2 regions of the Mesorhizobium sp. M1088 genome follow, and region 2 is predicted to be linked to the other one. Evidence: riboswitches for the same ligand, from Rfam matches in the RefSeq annotation. Region 2 holds a riboswitch; the other holds the start of a gene.
The links. A riboswitch is a leader RNA that binds a small molecule or an ion and turns the genes downstream of it on or off. The one in region 2 is predicted to bind thiamine pyrophosphate.

Region 1 (7,444 bases), on a different contig from region 2:
ACGTCCGGCTGCAGCGTGTCGTGATTGCCGATCACTTCGAGCTTGATCCAGGGCGTGCCGAAGACTTCGCGCGCCATTTGTGCGGTCGTGACCGCTTCCTTGACGGAGTGGCAGCCAGCAGTGTTGGGCAGGATTCTGACACCAAGCGACCGGATCAACGACCAGAATTTTTCGCCGGCCCTGCCGCCTCCCATCTCACGGCGCAACGAGACGGTCACCACCGAGGTGCCCGATGCCCTGACTGCATCGGCAAGGATGGCCGGCGAAGGATATTGAGCGGTGCCGAGAAGCAGGCGGGAGGGAAGCGTCGTCCCGAGAAGATCGAACATGCTAGCCTCCCTGCATCGGCGAGAGGATTTCGATCCGGTCGCCGTCGTTCAATTGGAATTCCGCCCGGCTGGCTTTGTGCACGAGGTCGTTGTTGACGGCGGTCGCGAGCCAATCGCCCTCATAGTCAAGCGCGGCAAGCAGCTCGGCCAGCGTGGTGGCGGCAACCTCATGCACTTTGCCGTTGACCATCAGTTTCATGAGCAAGCTCCACGGGTTTGTCGTGATTGAAGACAATTTCGCCCGCCAGGCGCGCCATGGCGGGGGCGAGAAGAAAGCCATGGCGATAGAGCCCGTTGATCGCGACGGTGTCTCCGCTCATTTCGACGCGCGGCAGATTGTCGGGAAAGGCTGGACGGACGCCGACGCCGGCTTCAACGATCCCGGCCCCGCCAAAGGCCGGATGGAGGGCATACGCAGCACCCAGAAGCTCCATCATCGAACGCGCCGTGACCGGTCTGGCGGACCGGCTTTCAATCATCGTCGCACCGATCATGAACTGGGCGTCGGCACGCGGTACCGCATAGAGCGGAAAGCGCGGATGCAGCAACCGGACCGGGCGCGACAGCGAGAAGTCTGGCGTGTTTAGGATCAGCATTTCGCCGCGAACGCCGCGAAGCCTGTCATCGACGGCGGCCATCCCCGGGCAGTCGATCTGACGATCGAAACCGGAAACATGCCGGGCGTCGGTGCCGAAGTGGAATTTGACACCCATGGCTGCGAGCTTGTCATGAAGTGCTGCCATCGCCTGGCGCGGGTCGAGATGAGCCTCATCTGGGAAGAGCAGTCCGCGCCGGAAGCGGCCGGCGAGGTCGGGTTCCAGGAGCGCAATTTCGTCTTCATCGACACGCCGATGGCCCGACGTGCGGCTGGCGAAGCGGTCGAGCTCGCCGGCATCACGCGGGGCGGCCACGACAAGTGTTCCGCCCCGTGTCACCTGACCCGGCAGCACCGCATCCCACCAGTCGGCAGCGTCACGTCCAAGGTCCAGCACCGGCTGCTCGGCGCTTTCACGCTCGCACCATGGCGCCAGCATGCCGCCGGCGAACCACGACGCATTGCCCCCAAGGGCAGGCCTTGTCTCGGCAACGGTAACCGTCGCGCCGCGGGCGGCGAGTTCGAAGGCGGCGGTGAGGCCGGCGACGCCGGCCCCCTTTATCAGCACCTTCATGATGGCTTACCTGGCTGAGGCGTGACCGGTGCGCCGATCTCGTCCGCTGGCACGTAGAGATCGCCGCCCTCGCGGTATTTCGCCGCCATCGCCGCCATGCCCTCTTTCTGTGCCTCGGCGCGGATGTCGTGAGAGATACGCATCGAGCAGAATTTCGGTCCGCACATCGAGCAGAAATGTGCCAGCTTGTGCGCCTCCTTGGGCAAGGTCTGGTCGTGGAAGGACCGTGCGGTTTCGGGGTCGAGCGACAGGTTGAACTGGTCCTCCCAGCGGAACTCGAAGCGCGCGCGGGAAAGGGCGTCATCCCTGACTTTCGCCGCCGGGTGGCCCTTCGCCAGGTCGGCCGCGTGCGCTGCGATCTTGTAGGTGATCACGCCGGTCTTGACGTCATCGCGGTCGGGAAGGCCGAGATGCTCCTTGGGCGTGACGTAGCAGAGCATGGCCGTTCCGAACCAGCCGATCATCGCCGCGCCGATGCCGGAAGTGATGTGGTCGTAGCCCGGCGCGATGTCGGTCGTCAGCGGTCCAAGCGTATAGAACGGCGCCTCGCCACAGACGGCGAGCTGCTTGTCCATGTTCGCCTTGATCTTGTGCATCGGCACGTGGCCGGGCCCCTCGATCATCACCTGGCAATCTTTCGCCCAGGCGATCTGCGTCAGCTCGCCGAGCGTTTCCAGCTCGGCGAATTGCGCCGCGTCGTTGGCGTCGGCGATCGAGCCGGGACGAAGGCCGTCGCCGAGCGAGAAGGAGACGTCATAAGCGCGGCAGATGTCGCAGATCTCCGCAAAGTGCTCGTAGAGGAAGCTTTCCCGGTGATGGTGCAGGCACCATTTTGCCATGATCGAGCCGCCGCGCGAGACGATACCCGTGACCCGGTCAACGGTCAGCGGGATGTAATGCAGCCGCACGCCGGCGTGGATGGTGAAATAGTCGACGCCCTGTTCGGCCTGTTCGATCAGCGTGTCGCGGTAAACCTCCCAGGTAAGATCCTCGGCAATGCCGCCGACTTTCTCGAGCGCCTGGTAGAGCGGCACCGTGCCGATCGGCACCGGCGAGTTGCGGACGATCCATTCGCGGATGTTGTGGATGTTGCGGCCGGTCGACAGATCCATCACCGTGTCGGCGCCCCAGCGGATCGCCCACACCATCTTTTCGACCTCTTCAGCCATCGACGATGTGACGGCGGAGTTACCGATATTGGCGTTGATCTTGACCAGGAAATTCCGGCCGATGATCATCGGCTCGCTCTCGGGATGGTTGATGTTGGCGGGAATGATCGCCCGTCCGCGCGCCACCTCGTTGCGCACGAATTCAGGCGTGACGAAGTCGGGGATCGCCGCGCCGAAGGCCTCGCCGTCGCGCTCAAGCTTGCCGTGCAGGATCTCGCGACCAAGGTTCTCGCGGATGGCGACGAACTCCATTTCGGGCGTGATGATGCCAGCGCGCGCATAGGCAAGCTGTGTCACCGCCTTGCCGGTCTGGGCCCGGAGTGGCCGGTTGCGGACTGGAAATTCCGGTGTTAGGCGCTCGCCCGCCGCAAACCCATTGTCTTCTGGCCGGACGTGGCGGCCGTCATAGGCTTCGACATCGCCGCGCGCGGTGACCCATTCATGGCGAAGCCGTGCAAGGCCGTTTTCGATGCTGGTTTCGACAGTCGGGTCGGTATAGGGGCCGGACGGATCGTAAGCGGTCACCGGCGGCTCGCCTGCCGTCGGATGGACGGAGATTTCGCGCATCGGCACCCTGATCTGCGGGTGGATGGCACCGGGCTTGTGGATTTTGCGTGAGGCAGGCAGCGGTCCCGTCGACACGGCGGGGGTGAGGGCATTCATCTTGAGGCTCCTTTGCTCGTGCATTGGAGACCCAGTTCTGTGCCGGAAGGATGAAAAGACGCTTCTGTCGACCTGCCGAAACAGGACCTCGGGCGTGAACTCCCGCAAAGCGCTTGCACCGTCCCTACGCCAGTATGAACTGGATCAGGTTCAACGGGTCACTGCGCCGCGAAAGCCAGCAGTATCTCAGCCCCTTGCCGGGACTCCCCTGGTGAATGCGTGAGGTTGGACGGGACGGCTCCGGTTTGTCAAGCGCGTTCTGGCCGCGGCTGATCGGCGGCCGGTCAGACCGTGCGGAAAAAATCGTGCATGTCTCGGTGACAAGTCAAGCGTCGGAGATGAAGGCAAGGACAAGGGAATCGCAAAGCGTCGGACTAAAAATCGATCCTGATGATCACACCTTCAATGGGCACCAAAGGTTTGCGCGTAGATCGCCTCGATTCTTCCTGCCTCGTCACTGGTCAGCGCGGCGAATTCCTTCTCGCGCGCGCGGTTCGATAGATGGCCATCATTCTGGTGAAGAAAACGGAAGAGCAGATCGGTCAACCGCTCGGGCATGTCGATAAAGGCGTCCACCTGCTGCCGGAACTGATCGTAGCGCTGCAGAAATGCGGTTTCCTCGGGAAGGTCCCGTTCGATCGTCCGCTGAACGCAAGCATAGAGGAATTCGGCGTGCGGGGTTGCATCGAAGAACCGGTAGAAATCACCGGTGTCATTCAGCACCCGGACGTTGAATTGCGGCGTCGGTTCCCATTCCACCAACGGCAGAAGGCGCTGCGAATAGCTCTCGAGCACGCCCCTGTACTCGTTGATCTGGTCCAGGATCGCGGCCGAGACGGGAAAGACCACTCCCGGCGGATTGAAGCCGCGCATGGCAAGGACGTGGTGGATTAGGTAGCGGTGAATGCGGCCGTTTCCGTCCTCGAACGGGTGAATATAGACAAAGCCGAAGGCGAGGATTGCGGCGGCTACGACTGCATCAAGCTTTTGCGCGGGGCCCTGATCGAACGCCGCCATTCCATCGATTAGCCGCGGCAGGTCCTCGGGCCGAGCGCTGATGTGATCGGGCAAGGGCGTACCGTTGTCTCGATCATGCTCACCGACGAAACCTCCTTCTTTTCGGAAGCCAAGTCTTACGAAACGAGCGTCACCAAGTACAATTCTTTGCAGACGCAGCAGCTCATCGCGATCGATCGGCCAGCGGCCGGCTTCGCCGATGGCGCGGCCCCAGCGCTGGATGCGATCTTGCGGCGGGTGCTCGCCCTCGATCGCATAGCTTGATCGCGAGTCTTTGAGCAAAAGAAAGGCGGCGGTCCGAGCAAGGAGGTCGCGCGGCACGTCCGCTACGATTGCCTCCGCGCGCCGCGGTAGTTCAAGGCCGATGAATTTTTCGAGAATCTTGGTGCGGAACACCAGAGGGCAGAACTCACGCGTGCCGGGGAGATTGTCCCTTACGCGATAGCGCGAAGCGGTCTTGTCGGGTCCGGGCCACTGCAGCTCGGGATCGACAACCGGAATGTATCGTCCGGCCTCCGCGTCCGGCAGATCGATACGCGCGTCCCTCAGCCATTCATATAAAAACCAGATGCGGCGGGCATAACTGCCGGTCGGGCTTTCACGGACCAGCGCCTCGATCGGCGCGGGACCGGTCACTTGGAACAGCCGCTTGAGGACGGCAAGGTCCAGTCCCTCGTACTTGAGCGCAAAGGTCAGGTGGCCTTCGAGGGTAGGATTTGGGGCATGGCGGGGGGTCATGATCCGCCAGCCATCCCGTTCGGTAATGCGATGATGCTCGCCAGTGGCGAACAACCTACGGGGCAAGGGCGCGGCGAGCCTGTAGGCTCCGATCAGGGCGCTGTACCCGGCCGGGGTCGCCGTTTCAGGAAGGCGGATTTCCTGAAAAACGGTAACAGGACCTGAAAATTGGTGCTGTTGCACCGCAGGCATGAAACGCGAATCCTTCCATTGAATTTTGGTTTAGTCGGCAAAACCTATGAAAAATGATCCTATCCCATGAAAATTGATGCCACAAGACAAATTTTCCGAAAACCGATTCTAAAACAGTGCTGAGGTCGATCAAGCAAGAACTCCGCCACCGGCTCAAGGAAGCGACTTCAGACCAAAAAGGTGAGTCCAGGAACCGCCATTCGCCCGTCTTAGTCACGAGGCCGGCACGGATGGCCCGCCTTACGTCGAGCCGGATTGCTCGAGCGCGCCGTTCGGGGCTCACTCATAGAGCGCTCTGGTGCGCGATCGATAGCCGCGATCACGCTTGCGACTGATCTTGGTGACGTGGCGGCGTCGGAGTAGAAAAGTGATGCAGGATCTCGGTGGCGTCGTGTGTGTGTGACCTGAAGTGAGTTCTCTGCGGTATGAGGGGCGGCACGCAGCGCGCGTCTTCTCGGCAGACAGATCGACGAAGCGGCACCGAAGGGAAGTTCCTGGCATTCATTCTCGCCATCGCTGCCCCAATTTGCCGATCGGACTGCCGATCGATCTCGCCCAATACTTTGCGCGCGCAAGGGCCGAAGCTGAACTGGGCGGCACCTGCTCATTCGGGAGCTGACTCATGCTTGGCGCGCTAGCCCGAGAGAGCTGTGCCTGATCGAATGCGTGAAAACGTAGCTCGGAGTGGAGAGGCTGACGCGGTCATCTGTCACCCGCCTTCGGGCTGTAACGGAAAGCGAGACATCTCTCCAATGCTCGTTCCCCACGTCGAGGGGCCCAGCGGCTTGGCTACGGGGGGGACTGTCAGCTAGTGGCCGCTGGGCCTTGACGACCAGCGACCGTAAGAGGAGGCCCTGTGCTGGCTGACGAAAACTTGCGAGCAAAGCCACGGAAAAGCATCATTCGAACGAACTCTTTCGTCGAGACGAGGAGGGCAGTGAGGCGGTAGCCGCCGCTTTGAAGTTCTCCGGCAGCTGCTACGCTGGTCATTCCGAGGGTCGCAGTTGCGCTTGCGCCGTCATATCAGATAAGTCTAATAAAATAGGCGCCTGGCCATCGAACGCGCCGCGGCGCCCTTGGGTCGGCGCTATTCATCGGGTGGGCATGTCGGGCACGCAAGGGAGGACGAAATGAGACTGGTTCAGTCATTTGCATTTGCTGCTGTGCTGCTTGTTTCGTCTGCATTGTCTGCGGCCGCCCACTCGGCTCGTGAGGACATCGAAGCGGCGTTGGTAAAATTCATGGACGCCTTCAACAGCGGAAACGCAGCAGCGGTAGGTCAAATGTATACCGACGATGCCGCCCTGCTGCCACCCGACGGCAAACGCGTCGATGACCGCAAGGGCGTGGAAGAATTCTGGCAGGGCGCAATCAAGGCCGGGATGAAGAATCTCACCCTGAAGGCGCTGGAAGTGGAAGAGAGCGGGAATCTCGCCTACGAAGTTGGCGCATTTACGCTCGGTGTGCCGAGCAAAGGCGGTGCCCCTTCCACCGTTGCGGGCAAGTACATTGTCGTTTGGAAAAAAGGGGACGACGGGACGTGGCGCCTGCATCGGGACATCTGGAACTTTGGTGCGGCCCAATAGATTCCGCGACCCGTGAGGCCGGCGCGGCTTGCAACAGTTCCAACGAAAGTCCATGGCAATAGTTGATGTGACTGAATTGATTAACAAAATTGAACAGACTTGATGGGTCTGCTCATCGAGTCGGCTCTGGATCTATCGCGCTACCGATCAGGGAGGCGGTAAGATTCGAGCTCAGCAGAACGTCAATTCCGGCTGACCACCACTTGCCGGGACTAGAGCGTTCTCCGGCTCGGCGCGCCGCCGAGGGCTCTTGTTCATTTGGTCGTGGGCAATCCGCGGTTCTCCAAGAACCCGTCCATCTCGTCAAATGCATCTGAGCCGAGACAACTAATTATCATTGGGCAAAGTAGCGGCTCAACGGCTCCAGAAGAAAGCAGCCCCCCGATGCTCGTTCAACATTCGAGCCCGCATCGGGCAAGTCTTTCCACGTCCGGGTACGCCATGCTGCTTCGACCGCCCCTTTCTTCTTGCGGATTTAGGAATTCGAGCTTTTCGGTTGTTCCGATCATCCATTTGGGAAACGACCGATGCCGGCAAGCAAGGTTTTATGGGGCCAGATACTCACCGCCTTTCTGATCGTC
Region 2 (7,444 bases):
CCTCGCCGGTCAGGCCGAGATGCTCCATCAGATAGGTGGCGCGGTAGGGATCGTCGGCGGGCCCGAGCCCCGCCTCGACATAGGCGCGGACGGTCGCAAAACCGTCCATGTCGGGCATTTGCGGCAAGTAGCGCACGGTTGCCGAGGGCTGGCGGAAGACTTCGCCATCCTGCGGTTCGATCAGCCCGGCGGCGATCTTGAGGAGCGTCGACTTACCAGAGCCGTTGCGGCCGACCAGGGCGATCTTGTCGCCAGCCGAGGCCGTCAGGGCGGCACCGTCGAGCAACGGCGTGCCGCCAAAGGTCAGCTTTATCCCGTCGAGATTGAGAAGCGGCGGCGCCATATCAGCTTTCTGGGCTCAGCTTTCCGGAAGAGGGTAGGGATGCGCGAGCAGCAGCGCCCGGCCGCTGGCCAGCGCGATTTCCAGCCGGCCCCTGACCTCGTTGGAAATGGTCAGCGACGAGCCGAACGCAACCTCGACATGGTCGAGCGGCCATTTGGCGCCGGTGACTGTCAGGCCGGCGAGATCCGAGAAGCCGAGCACCGAAAACAGCGTGCCGTCGGCATAGTCGAAGCCAGTCTTTCCAGGCAGCAAGGGAATGCCTTCCTGTGCGCCGCTGGTCAAAAGCACTTCCGTTCCGCCTTCCGCCAGCCGGACGCTCAGCGCCAGATGCAGGAAGATGTGGTCGGTGCGTTTGCCGCCGAAGGCGCCTGCGAGCACAAGGCTTGTCGCACCGCGTTCGAGCGCGGCGGCGATAGCGAGTTCACCGTCGGTCTTGTCCTTTTCAGCGGGAAATACCTGCCGTGGCACGGCGGCCAGATCTTCCGGCAAATCGGCAGGCACCGAATCGAAATCGCCGACCCAGAGTTCCGGCCTCAGGCCCAGCATGCGGGCATGACCGATGCCGGCGTCGGCGGCGATGACGCGCGAGCCTTCGACCTGGCGGTCGAGCAGCGGTGTGCGGATGAGATCGCCGCCAAGCAGGATGGTGAATGTGCTCATATCTCGTGGCCCTTACCAGCCCTGCCCCGGAAACGGAAGATGAAACGGCAGACGAAACGGAAGGCTGGGCTTTGGATGCCCGGCAAACTTCCGCTTGCGCAGCACTTCGGCCGGGCCTATGTGTCGCAACGCTCTAACGGGGTGCCGGACGCGATTTTCGCGGACCGGCTGAGAGGCAAGACTGCCAACCCGCTGAACCTGATCCGGTTTGTACCGGCGGAGGGATTAGACGTTTCGGACAGCCCGACGCCTCAATTCCTTTCAACGCGAACGAAGGAGGCGCCGATGCGCAGTTTTTTCCACTCTCTTGTCTCAATTGTCCTGCTTGCGGCATCCGCGGTCGCCCTGCCGGGGCAGGCATCGGCACAGGATAGACTGACGGTCTATACCTATGAAAGCTTCACCGCCGATTGGGGTCCGGGACCGGCGGTGAAGAAGGCCTTCGAGGCCGAATGCAGTTGCGTCGTCGAATTCGTCTCGGTCGCCGACGGCGTGGCGCTGCTCAACCGTGTGAAGCTGGAAGGCGCCGCGACCAAGGCCGATATCGTACTTGGCCTCGATACCAACTTAACCGCCGACGCCAAGGCAACCGGCCTGTTTTCGCCGCACGGCGCCGTCTCGGGCGTCAATGTGCCGGGCGGCTGGAGCGACGATATTTTCGTGCCGTTCGACTATGGCTATTTCGCCGTCGTCTACGATACCGAAAAACTGCAGAGCCCGCCGAAGAGCCTCAGGGAATTGGTCGAGGGCGATGCCGGAGAGAAGATCGTCATCCAGGATCCGCGCACCTCGACGCCGGGCCTTGGCCTGCTGCTGTGGGTCAAATCGGTCTATGGCGACAAGGCGCCGGAAGCCTGGGCCAAACTCAAGGCGAAGGTGCTGACGGTAACGCCGGGCTGGAGCGAGGCCTACGGCCTGTTCACCAAGGGCGAGGCGCCGATGGTGCTGTCCTACACCACCTCGCCGGCCTACCACATGGTCGCCGAAAACACCGAGCGCTACCAGGCGGCGTCCTTCGAGGAGGGCGAATATCTGCAGATCGAGGTTGCGGGGATCACCACCAAGGGCGCGAAGAACCCGCTGGCGGAAAAGTTCATTGCCTTCATGACCGGACCGAAATTCCAGGATGTCATTCCCGAAACCAACTGGATGTTCCCGGCCGGCAAAACCGACGAGCCGCTCAACCCGGCGTTCGACAAGCTGGTCAAGCCGACCAAGACCCTGCTGTTCAGCCCGGAAGACGTCGCGGCCAACCGCAAGGCCTGGGTCGATGAGTGGCTTGCGGCGATGAGCAGGTAGGGCTCAAGCCTCGTCGGATGTTTGCGCCAAGCCACCCCCCTCTGGCCTGCCGGCCATCTCCCCCTCAAGGGCACGGCTATCGCAGATGGAACGCCGAGGCTTTCGCTCTACGACGTACCCCCACCCCTAACCCCTCCCCACAAGGGGGAGGGAGACTTCCGTTGGCACTGACCTCGGCAAATTGTCTGCCTTTCGGCGCCAAAAGGGGAAGTAAGGGCATGCGGCAGCGTTCCCTCCCCCTTGTGGGGAGGGTTAGGGTGGGGGTCCAACTTCGTAAGAATCCAAATGCGATAGCCCTGCCCTCAAGGGGGAGATCGGCAGCTTTGTCGCCTCTCCTCGTCCTGCCACTTGTGAGATTGGCGAAGGCGGCTGAGTGCGCAATCTCCCCCCTTGAGGGGGAGATGGCCGGCAGGCCAGAGAGGGGTGGGCTCGGCCATTGTCAGGTATTTCCTTCGATCAACACCTGTCGTAGTGTCGGGTAGCACGACATGCGTACGCGTCATCCGGCCGATCCCCGCGTCACTGCCGGCATCGTCGCGCTCGCCGCCGTCGCGCTGCTGATCGGCGGGGCATTCGCCGGGCTCGTCGTCGAAGCCACACGCGACCTGTCCGGCGCCGCCGCCGCTTTCGATTCCTATCTCTTGCGCGTCGTCCGTTTCACGCTCTGGCAGGCTCTGCTGTCGACCCTGCTCTCCGTTGCACCGGCGCTGTTCATCGCGCGCGCCCTGTCGCGGCATCCACGTTTTTTCGGGCGAGGCTTCATCCTCCAGCTTTTCGCCGTGCCACTGGCGCTGCCGGCCATTGTTGCCGCACTCGGTGTCTTGGCGCTCTATGGCCGCGCCGGCTATTTTGCCGGCACGCTCGGCGCGCTAGGCGGCCAGAGCTGGCCCGGCATCTATGGCCTGTCGGGCATACTCGTTGCCCATGTCTTCTTCAACCTGCCGCTGGCGACGCGGCTGTTCCTGGAGGCGTTGCAGACCGTGCCGGCTAACCAATGGCGGCTGGCGAGCCAGCTTGGCATGGGGGCTGCGCCGGCCTTCCGGCTGATCGAATGGCCGCCGTTGCGTGCGGCCCTGCCGGGCGTTGCCGGGCTCGTTTTCATGCTGTGCATCACCTCCTTCACCATCGTGCTTACGCTCGGCGGCGGGCCGCGCGCGACGACGCTGGAGGTTGCCATCTACCAGGCGCTGCGTTTCGACTTCGACCCGGCGCGGGCGGTGACGCTGACCTTGCTGCAGATTGCCCTGACCTTCGTCGTCGTGCTGGCCTTGACGCGGCTTGGCGCCAATATGACCGGCGACGCCAATCTGCCGGTGGCGCCGCGCCGGTATTTTTCAGCCGGTGCGGCCGAGACCGTGCTGAACGCGCTGGCGATCGGGCTCGCACTGCTGTTTGTCGCCGGGCCGATGGCGGCCACGCTGGCAGCCGGGCTTGGCGCCGATCTCGGCCGCCTGGCCGGCGAGAGCGCGGTGCGGCAAGCGACGGCGACCAGTGCCGTGCTCTCCCTCCTGTCGGCGCTGCTCTCTGTGGCGTTGTCGCTGTCGCTGGTGATGGCGCGCCGGGCGCTGGCGCTCACCCGGCGGAGCGGCAGGAGGACGCTGCTCGAACACCTGGCCGACACCGGTGCGGGGTTCGTCCTGGTGGTGCCGCCCATCGTCATCGGTGCCGGCTGGTTCTTGCTCCTGCGCACCGTCGGCGATGTCTTTGCGATCGCCCCTGTCATGGTCGTTGCGGTCAATGCAGTGATGGCGATGCCGTTCGCCATCCGCGCCATCCGCCCTGCCTATGACGCGGCGAGCGAACGCCACGAACGGCTCTGCGCACAGCTTGGCATCTCGGGCTGGAACCGGTTGCGGCTGGTCGACTGGCCGTCGCTGCGGCGGCCGCTCGCCACCGGCTTCGCGTTCGCCATGGCGCTGTCGCTCGGCGATCTCGGCGTCATTGCGCTGTTCGGCAGCGATTCCGTGCAGACCTTGCCCTATCTGCTGCTGGCGCGCATGGGCAGTTACCGCACCGAGGATGCCGCCGGCCTGGCGCTGCTGCTCGGCCTTGTCTGCCTGGCGCTGGTGTTGGCCGCGGACTGGCTGGGAAGGAGGGAGAAATCATGATGCCGATCAGCCCGGAACGGTCCATTTCGGTGGAAAAAGGCGCGGCCGTGCGGCTCGATAATGTCTCGTTCAGCTATGGTGAAACGCCGCTTATATTCGATGTCGATTTCCCGGCGTCGGAAATCACCGCCATCATGGGGCCGAGCGGTTCGGGAAAGTCGACGCTGCTCAATCTGGTGGCCGGCTTCGAGACGCCGCGGTCGGGCCGCGTGCTGATCGGCGGCGCCGACGTCAGCACTGCGCCGCCATCAGCGCGGCCGGTATCGATGGTGTTCCAGGAAAACAACCTGTTTGCCCATCTGTCCCTCGAGCAGAATGTCGGGCTCGGCCGCTCGCCTTCGCTCAGGCTGAGCGAGGCTGACCGCGCCGCAATCGCCGCAGCGCTGAAGCGCGTCGGCCTTGCCGGCAAGGAAAGCCGGCTGCCGCGCGAACTCTCCGGCGGCGAGCGGCAGCGCGTCGCGCTCGCCCGGGTCCTGGTGCGCGACCGGCCGGTGCTGTTGCTCGACGAGCCGTTCGCTTCGCTCGGACCGGCACTGCGCGACGACATGCTCGACCTGGTGGCCGACGTCCATTCGGAGCAGCGCATGACGGTCTTATTCGTCACGCACCAGCCGGACGATGCGCGCCGTATCGGCCAAAACATGGTTTTCCTGGATGGTGGCACGGTTGCCGCGACCGGCACCGCGGCCGATTTTTTCGTCGGGGCTGGACCGGAGGCATTCCGACGCTATATCGGCTCGGGTCCGTTTGCGGCTGGATCACGAGATGTTGCCCGGAAGCGGACATAATTTATGGTCAAACCGGCGGAAGGCGAAGCGGCGCTTGCTTGCCATGGTCGAGGTAGTGTGGCTAGGTCCGCCAGGAGCTGGTCCGGCCTAGGCCGTGATTTGCCCTTGCTGCCTCGTATCTGTCGGACGCACGAAGGACGCCGTAGCACTTGATTTGCGCGTGATGCTTTCCGGAAATCGCGCCCGATTTTCGCGGTCACGTGCCAGGACTTGAAAGGAAGCCGATCTGCCGACCGGCATCGACAATCGGAGGGTGAAACCGCTGGCGCGCTTTCTGGCGCTGGCCGGTCTTGCCGTGGCGCTGGCAAGCTGCCAGATGTTCACGCCTCCCGACGTGCAGGAATCAGGCTTTCAGCCCTCAGACAAGCCGATCACGGTCGACAATGTCGCCGCCAACGGCAAGCTCGCTCAACTGGCGAAGGCGCAGCACCCGCGCATCCTCGCCACCTATGGCGGCGAGTATTCCGACCCCAAGCTCGAGCGCATGGTGGCCAAGATCGTCGGCAGACTGACCGTGGTGTCGGCCAACCCAACCCAGACCTACCGCATCACCATCCTCAACTCGCCCAACGTCAATGCCTTCGCGCTGCCGGGCGGCTATCTCTACATCACCCGCGGGCTGCTGGCGCTGGCCAACGATTCCGCCGAGCTGGCCGCCGTCATCGCGCATGAGATGGGCCACGTTACCGCCAACCACGGCCTGCAGCGCCAGCAGCTGGAAGCCGAAGAGGGGTTGGCGACCAAGGTCGTTTCGGACGTGCTCGGCGACAACCCGACGGCCAAGGCGGCGCTGATCCGCGGCAAGCTGAGGCTGGCCCAGTTCTCGCGCAATCAGGAGCTGGAGGCCGATGCCATCGGCATCAAGTCGATCGGCGAAGCCGGTTTCGACCCCTACGCCGCCGGCCGCTTCCTGCAGTCGATGTCGGCCTATACCGATTTTCGCTCGATCAGCGGCGCCACCGACGCCAGCCTCGACTTCCTGGCGACGCACCCCAACACGCCGCAGCGTATCGATCTCGCGCAGCGCCACGCCCGCCAGTTCGGCGCGCCTGGTGTCGGGTCGCGCGACCGCGATTCATTTCTTGCCGGCGTAGACGGGCTGCTTTACGGCGACACGCCGGAGGAAGGCTACGTGCGCGGCGAAACCTTCCTGCACCCTGGCCTCGGTGTGTCGTTCTCGGTGCCCAACGGTTTCGTCATCGACAATTCGGCGGCGGCGGTGACGGCGACCGGCCCGGGCGACATGGCGATCCGCTTCGACGGCGTTTCGATCGACAAGAACCGCTCGCTGACCGACTACATCCGCAGCGGTTGGGTTGCCGGCCTCGACGACAGCAGCGTGCGCCAGGAGACGATCAACGGCAACGAAGCGGCAACCGCGCATGCCGGCGCCGATGGCTGGCAATTCGATATTGCGGTGATCCGCGCCGGCGGCCAGGTCTACCGCTTGCTGACCGCGGCACCTTCGGCCAGCACCTCGCTGAGCACGGTGGCGCGCTCGGTCAGCGGCTCGTTCCGCATCCTGAGTGCTGCCGAGAAGGCAGCACTGAAGCCACTGCGTATCCGCATCGTCACGGTGCAGCCCGGCCAGACAATGGGCTCGCTGGCCGCACAGATGGTCGGCGTCGACCGCAAGCTGGATTTGTTCAGGGTGCTCAACGCGCTGTCGCCGGGTGCCGCGGTTTCGGCCGGCGACAAGGTCAAGATCGTCACCGACAAATAGCAGGCGACGCGATTCAGGCTGCGAGAAATTCCGGATTCTGCTTTACCAGCGCTGCCTTGAGCTTTTCCATGGCGCGCGCCTCGATCTGCCGGACACGTTCCTTGGAGATGCCGAGCGTCTCGCCGAGCGCTTCGAGCGTCGCGCCCTCGTCGCTCAGCCGGCGTTCCTCGATAATCCTGAGCTCGCGCGCATTGAGAGCGCCGAGTGCCGTCTTCAGCCACACCGAGCGGCGTTCGACGTCGATCGTATCGCCGACGACCTCATCGGGCAGCGGGTCATCCGAAACCAGGAACTCCATCCGCTCGGTTGCGCCCGCATCGTCGGCTAGCGGCGTGTTGAGCGAGCTGTCCGGCGCCGAAAGGCGGGAATCCATCATCGCCACATCGGCCTCCGATACCCCGAGAGCCGCCGACACTTCGCGGTAGAGCGTGGCATTCGACGTCTGCTCGGCGCCGTTTGCCAGGCGGGCGCGCAGACGCCGCAGGTTGAAGAACAGCGCCTTTTGCGCCGAGCTGGTGCCGCC

Region 1: it holds a riboswitch for thiamine pyrophosphate, as region 2 does, so the genes downstream of both, thiC (phosphomethylpyrimidine synthase ThiC) here and thiB (thiamine ABC transporter substrate binding subunit) in region 2, are expected to answer to the same signal.

What each region holds. Positions count from the first base shown of each region.
Region 1 is NZ_JAMYMO010000001.1:545,331-552,774, forward strand. Features, by position in the region: gene NKH49_RS02760 (thiazole synthase) at 1-329, opposite strand, end outside; gene thiS (sulfur carrier protein ThiS) at 331-528, opposite strand; gene thiO (glycine oxidase ThiO) at 497-1,498, opposite strand; gene thiC (phosphomethylpyrimidine synthase ThiC) at 1,495-3,330, opposite strand; TPP riboswitch at 3,434-3,550, opposite strand; gene NKH49_RS02780 (Fic family protein) at 3,733-5,277, opposite strand; gene NKH49_RS02785 (YybH family protein) at 6,408-6,863, shown strand; gene NKH49_RS02790 (conjugal transfer protein TraG) at 7,391-7,444, shown strand, end outside.
Region 2 is NZ_JAMYMO010000005.1:254,944-262,387, forward strand. Features, by position in the region: gene NKH49_RS09340 (ABC-F family ATP-binding cassette domain-containing protein) at 1-343, opposite strand, end outside; gene NKH49_RS09345 (thiamine diphosphokinase) at 359-1,003, opposite strand; TPP riboswitch at 1,131-1,245, shown strand; gene thiB (thiamine ABC transporter substrate binding subunit) at 1,289-2,302, shown strand; gene thiP (thiamine/thiamine pyrophosphate ABC transporter permease) at 2,791-4,410, shown strand; gene thiQ (thiamine ABC transporter ATP-binding protein) at 4,407-5,198, shown strand; gene NKH49_RS09365 (M48 family metalloprotease) at 5,452-6,921, shown strand; gene NKH49_RS09370 (RNA polymerase factor sigma-32) at 6,935-7,444, opposite strand, start outside.